One region of the Mesorhizobium sp. USDA 4413 genome, then DNA from elsewhere that is predicted to be linked to it. Evidence: predicted binding sites of a transcription regulator. Region 1 holds the regulator's gene; each other region holds the start of a gene.
What was found. Region 1 encodes LexA, which represses DNA repair genes until DNA is damaged. Its sites were predicted from a motif close to TGTTCNNNNTGTGTTCNG; they were not measured.
Positions count from the first base shown of each region.

Region 2: ACVMIM_RS04155 (YifB family Mg chelatase-like AAA ATPase) is a predicted target of LexA. The motif match lies at 977-994, and genes of this name have one in related genera.
Region 3: recA (recombinase RecA) is a predicted target of LexA. The motif match lies at 1,171-1,188, and genes of this name have one in related genera.

Region 1 covers NZ_JBVPRP010000001.1:4,414,340-4,416,540, reverse strand. The annotation lists gene ACVMIM_RS21570 (ComEC/Rec2 family competence protein) at 1-733, shown strand, start outside; gene lexA (transcriptional repressor LexA) at 727-1,467, opposite strand; gene ACVMIM_RS21560 (molybdopterin molybdotransferase MoeA) at 1,584-2,201, opposite strand, start outside.
Region 2 covers NZ_JBVPRP010000001.1:818,038-820,238, forward strand. The annotation lists gene gshB (glutathione synthase) at 1-939, shown strand, start outside; gene ACVMIM_RS04155 (YifB family Mg chelatase-like AAA ATPase) at 1,089-2,201, shown strand, end outside.
Region 3 covers NZ_JBVPRP010000001.1:4,645,590-4,647,790, forward strand. The annotation lists gene recA (recombinase RecA) at 16-1,113, opposite strand; gene ACVMIM_RS22760 (carbohydrate kinase family protein) at 1,396-2,201, shown strand, end outside.

The DNA.
Region 1 (2,201 bases):
ACCGGTCGACGCCGTCGGGCTGATCTCGATCCAGTCGGTGCTGCTGGCGACGATTGCGCTGGTCATTGCGACAATGGCCACAACCTGGCTGAGGCTTGCCGCCGTTCCCTTCGCGCTTGCCGCGCTGCTGGCCATTCCGCATGTCCGCACGCCGGATGTGCTCATTTCCGAGGACGCGCATCTGGTGGCGATGCCGATCGGCGGTGGCGAGCTTGCCGTCAGTCGCGCACGCGCCAACGAGTTCACCACCGACAATTGGAAACGGGCGCTGAAAGCCGAGGAAATCGTGCCGCCGGAGACGTTCGCCAAAGATGCGCTGGACATCGTCGATCCCGTCGATCTGCCGCCCGGCTCGCCCTTCTACTGCACGGGTGATCTTTGCATCGGCCGGCATCCGTCCGGCGCCATCGTCGCACTCGCTGAAACCCGCGACAGCGCCCGGCCGGCCTGCGGCTTTGCCGACCTCGTCGTCATCAACGACGCCACCGCCTACAATCCCTGCCGCGATCCGCGCGTGCTCGTCGTCACCAAGCGGCAGTTGGCGCGCGACGGCAGCGCCGCCGTCTTCTTCGATCCCCAATCGGCAACCGCGCGACCGGCCATCCAATATGCTGTCGAGCAGCCGTACCGGCCTTGGCACGAACAGCGCAAGTATACCCGCGAGGCGAGAGGACTGCCGCCTTATCAAAAGCCTCAGCGGACGGATGCGAAACCTTCGCAACCGGATCAGTAGCGGCGGATCAACCCGACGAGCTTGCCCTGCACCTTCACCCGATCCGGTCCGAAGATGCGGGTCTCGTAGGCCGGGTTGGCAGCTTCCAGCGCGATCGAGGCACCCTTGCGGCGGAAGCGCTTGAGCGTCGCTTCCTCATCATCGACCAGCGCCACCACGATCTCGCCCGGGCTTGCCGTGTTGGCGTTGCGGATGATGACCGTGTCGCCGTCGAAGATGCCGGCCTCGATCATCGAGTCGCCTTTGACCTCCAGCGCATAATGCTCGCCGCCGGCGATCATGTCCGGCGGCACCGTGATCGAATGCGTCTGGTGCTGGATGGCGTCGATCGGGACACCGGCGGCGATGCGGCCCATCACCGGAATGGATACGGCCGAGCCGGCATCGTCGTCGTTGCTTGGCGTCGGGGCGCGCGAGGGCGCAGCCGGCTTGACCTGACGGCTGAGATTGTTCTGACCCAGGCTGCCCTGGATGACGCTTGGCGAAAACTTCTTCGCCGCATTGAGGCCGGGTGCGATCGAGTCGGGCAGGCGCAGCACTTCCAGCGCCCGCGCCCGGTTCGGCAGCCGGCGAATGAAACCGCGTTCCTCCAGCGCCGTGATCAGCCGGTGGATGCCGGACTTGGAGGCGAGGTCGAGCGCTTCCTTCATCTCGTCGAAAGACGGCGGAATCCCGCTTTCCTTCAGCCTTTCGTGGATGAACATCAGAAGTTCATGTTGTTTGCGCGTCAGCATGGCGGCCCCCACGGGTTCTGAAACCAGAATCAGAAAAACAAACCCAGAACAAACACTATCTGTTCCAGTTGTGTTCCGCAACCGTTTAAAGTTTAGTGAACTCGTTGACGATTTGTTCAGCGTAACATCAGAACGCTGCATTCGGCGCCGGTCTCGGCTGCCGGCGCGAAGGGCTCGCGCACGATCAGGCCGTTGGCGTCGGCGAGCGTTCTGAGCATCGAGGAGTCCTGGATGCCGAACGGGGTCGCGACGAGCGTGCCGGCGTCCTCGCGTATGACGGCGCGCACATAGTCCTGCCTGAGATCGTTGGCCTGCATCGCTGCGCCCAGCCGGGCCGTTCGCAGCTCCTGCCTGTGGTCGCGGCCGCCGAGCCTGGCAAGCAGCGGCTTAAGGAACAGCTGCGAGCAGACGATGCTGGCCACCGGGTTGCCGGGCAGGCCGATGCAGCGGACATTGCCAAGCCGGCCGAACATCAGCGGTTTGCCGGGGCGCATGGCGATCTTCCAGAAGTCGAGCCGCATGCCTTCACTGGTCAGCACGTCATGGATCAGGTCGTGGTCACCGACCGAGGCGCCGCCGAGCGTGACGATGACATCGGCGTTCGCCTCGACTGCTTTCCGGACCAGCGCCGCGATCGCTTCCTTACGATCGGCGGCGATGCCGAGATCGAGCGCACGCGCGCCGACCGACTGGGCGGCGGCGGCGACGCCATAGGCGTTGGATGAAATGATCTG
Region 2 (2,201 bases), 3.6 Mb from region 1:
CCGCTGAAAATCGCCGTCCAGATGGATCATGTCTCCACCGTGTCGATCGCTGGCGACACGAGCTTCGCGCTGTCGCTGGAGGCGCAGCGGCGGGGGCACAAGCTTTTCCACTACACCCCCGACCGGCTGTCGATGCGGGACGGCAAGGTGTTCGCGCGCATCGAGGAGATGCAGGTGCGCGACGAGAAGGGCAACCACTATTCGCTCGGCGAGAAGGCGCGAACCGATCTGTCCGAGATGGACGTGGTGCTGCTGAGGCAGGACCCGCCCTTCGACATGAACTACATCACCACGACGCATATTCTGGAGCGCATCCATCCGAAGACGCTGGTGGTCAACGATCCGGCCTGGGTGCGCAACAGCCCGGAAAAGATCTTCGTCACCGAATTCCCGGACCTGATGCCGGAGACACTGATCACCAAGGATCCCCAGGAGGTGGCCGCCTTCCGCAAGGAGTTCGGCGACATCATCGTCAAGCCGCTCTACGGCAATGGCGGCGCCGGCATCTTCCATCTGCACGAAGCCGACCGCAACCTCGCCTCGCTGCTCGAGATGTTCGGCCAGCTGTTCCGCGAGCCCTATATCGTCCAGCGCTATCTCAAAGACGTGCGCAAGGGTGACAAGCGCATCATCCTGATCGACGGCGAGCCGGTGGGCGCCATCAACCGCGTGCCGGCCGAGCACGATTCCCGCTCCAACATGCATGTCGGCGGCCGCGCCGAGAAGACCGAGCTGACGGAGCGCGAGCGCGAGATCTGCGCCCGCATCGGACCGGCGCTGAGGGAACGCGGCTTCATCCTCGTCGGCATCGACGTGATCGGCGACTACATGACCGAGATCAACGTCACCTCGCCGACCGGCGTGCGCGAGGTGCAGCGCTTCGGCGGCGCGGATATTGCTGCTCTGTTCTGGGATTGCGTGGAGGGGAAGAGAAGCTAGTTCTCTCCGCGACGCTCTTTGAAACGCGCGGGAACAATGTTCCCGTAATGTTCTTGCCTAAACCGCAAATCTGTGGTTGTCTGGCGTGAGGTCTTGCGCGGGCTGATGGCATCATCGCGCGGGAGCCTGCATCCGGGGGCGCGAAAAACATGGTGGCGCGGGTTCGCACGGTGGCTTTCCAGGGCATCGAGGCTTTGCCGGTCGATGTCCAGGTGATGGTCGGGCCGGGCAAGGTCGGAATGCAGATCGTCGGCCTGCCCGACAAGGCGGTGGCCGAGAGCCGCGAGCGCGTGCAGGCCGCGCTGCACGCATCCGGCCTGTCGATGCCCTCGAAGAAGGTGACGGTGAACCTCGCGCCGGCCGATCTGCCCAAGGAAGGCAGCCATTACGACCTGCCGATCGCGCTCGGCCTGATGGCGGCGCTGGGCGCCATTCCGGGCGACATGCTGGCCGGTTACGTGGTTCTGGGCGAATTGTCGCTCGACGGCACCATTGCGGGTGTTGCGGGCGCGCTGCCGGCGGCGATCGGCGCCAATGCGGAGAGCAAGGGCCTGATCTGCCCCTTCGCATGCGGGCCGGAGGCGGCCTGGGCGGGCAAGGATTTCGATATATTGGCGCCGCGCAGCCTGATCGCCATCGCCAACCATTTTCGCGGCACGCAGGTGCTGTCGCGCCCCGAAGCCGGCATCCAGCTCGCCGCACGCGACTTACCCGACCTCGCCGACATCAAAGGCCAGGAAAGCGCCAAGCGGGCGCTCGAGGTGGCGGCGGCCGGCGGCCATAACCTGCTGATGGTCGGGCCGCCCGGCGCGGGCAAGTCGATGCTGGCGCAGCGCCTGCCTTCGATCCTGCCTCCGCTGGCGCCCAAGGAGCTCTTGGAAGTCTCGATGATCGCCTCGGTCGCCGGCGAGCTCGCCGAAGGCAAGCTGACCGACCGGCGGCCGTTCCGCGCGCCGCATCACTCCGCCTCGATGGCGGCGATGGTGGGCGGCGGACTGCGCGCGCGTCCGGGCGAGGCCTCGCTCGCCCATAATGGCGTGTTGTTCCTCGACGAACTGCCCGAATTCGCGCCGCAGACGCTGGATGCGCTGCGCCAGCCGCTGGAAACCGGCGACTGCATGATTGCGCGCGCCAACCATCGCGTCACCTATCCGGCGCGCATCCAGCTGGTGGCGGCGATGAATCCGTGCCGCTGCGGCATGTCGGGCGAGCCCGGCTATCGCTGCCTGCGCGGCGACCGCTGCCGCACCGAATACCAGGCG
Region 3 (2,201 bases), 230 kb from region 1:
TGGAACGAGCTAGCCTTACATGGCGCCGGCTTCGTCCTCGAACCCGTCATCGCCACCCTCGGAGCCACCATTCTCGAGGAATTTCTCGGCGATCAGCCCGGCATTCTGCCGAAGCGCCAGCTCGATCTCGCGCGCCGTGTCGGGATTGTCGCGCAGGAACAGCTTGGCGTTCTCGCGACCCTGGCCGAGACGCTGCGAATTATAGGAGAACCAGGCGCCCGATTTCTCGACCACACCCGCCTTGACCCCAAGATCGACGAGCTCGCCGGTCTTCGACACGCCCTCGCCATACATGATGTCGAACTCCACCACCTTGAAGGGCGGGGCCAGCTTGTTCTTGACCACCTTGACGCGGGTCTGGTTGCCGACGACCTCGTCGCGGTCCTTGACCGAGCCGATGCGGCGGATGTCGAGGCGCACCGAGGCGTAGAATTTCAGCGCGTTGCCGCCGGTGGTCGTCTCGGGCGAGCCGAACATGACGCCGATCTTCATGCGGATCTGGTTGATGAAGATGACCATGGTGTTGGAGCGCGAGATCGAAGCGGTCAGCTTGCGCAGCGCCTGGCTCATCAAACGAGCCTGCAGACCGGGCAGCGCGTCGCCCATCTCGCCTTCGATTTCGGCGCGCGGCGTCAATGCCGCAACGGAGTCGACGACCAGCACGTCGATGGCGCCCGAACGCACCAGCGTGTCGCAGATTTCCAGCGCCTGCTCGCCGGTGTCGGGCTGCGAGATCAGCAAGTTTTCCAGGTCGACGCCGAGTTTGCGAGCATAGACCGGATCGAGCGCGTGCTCGGCATCGACGAAGGCGCAGATGCCGCCCTTCTTCTGGGCCTCCGCAACCGTGTGCAGCGCCAGCGTCGTCTTGCCCGAGCTTTCCGGCCCGTAGATCTCGATGATGCGGCCGCGCGGCAGGCCGCCGACGCCGAGCGCGATGTCGAGGCCGAGCGACCCGGTCGGCACGGTTTCGATCTCGACCACCTGCTCATTGGCGCCGAGCCGCATGATCGAGCCCTTGCCGAAAGCGCGCTCGATTTGCGACAGCGCCGCATCCAGAGCCTTTGATTTGTCCACTGCCTTATCCTCTACAAGCCGCAAAGTATTCTGAGCCATGATACATCACCCCTTGGTCGTCAATGAAGGCCGGACAATCCGTGATCCCTGCCGTTTTGTACCTTTTTTGTTCTCATTTGGCAAGGGGCAACAAATACCTGAAAAATAATCAATATCTGGATTTGTTCTATTTTTGTCTCACCAGAGCTAGTGCGGAGCGCAACCACTGGCCTAGAAGAGATTTCGATATCCGGCCATCCCGAATCGCGCCCCCGATTGCAGGGTGACCCGGGGAAACCTAGTGTGCGCAGCCGCACGATCAACGAAAGTCACCGACCCGAAATGCCGACATCCCCAACTATCCTGGCCCTGGGTGGCGCCCATATCGACCGGCGCGGCCAGGTCTCTGGCACTTATGTGCCCGCCGCTTCCAACCCCGGCATGATGCGCGAGGATGTCGGCGGCGTCGTTTTCAACGCGCTGCGCAGCGTAGTGAAGCGTGGCGTCTCGGCCTCGCTGATCTCGGTGCGCGGCGGCGACGCGGCGGCCGAAACGGTCGCCTCGGCGATCGACAACGCCGGGATAGCGGACCTCTCGGTCGTGTTCCTCGACCGCACCACGCCGAGCTATACCGCGCTGATCGACGCCGAAGGCGAATTGATCGTCGGGCTGGCCGATATGGCGCTCTATGACCTCGCCTTCCCGAAACAGATCCGCCGCGCCAAGGTGCGCGAGGCGATCGCCGCCGCCGACGCCATCCTGTGCGACGCCAACCTGCCAACGACGGCGCTGGATCGCCTGGTGGCGCTCGCCGGCGGCCGGCCGGTCTTCGCCATTGCCGTCTCGCCGGCGAAGGTCGTTCGGCTGGCTCCGTTGCTCGGGAATTTGTCGCTGCTCTTCATGAACCGCCGCGAAGCCGCCGCGCTGGTCGGCGCCGAATTGTCGGGCAAAACCCTTGTCGAGGCGCTCAGGCGGGGTGGCCTGAATGCCGGCGTGGTTACGGCCGGCAGCGCCCCCGTGCTGGCCTTCGACGACGCCGGCATCTTCGAAATCGACCCGCCTGCGCCGCGCCGGGTCGCCGACGTGACCGGCGCCGGCGACGCCTTGACCGGCGCGACGGTGGCCGCCCTGCTGCGCGGCCTTCCTTT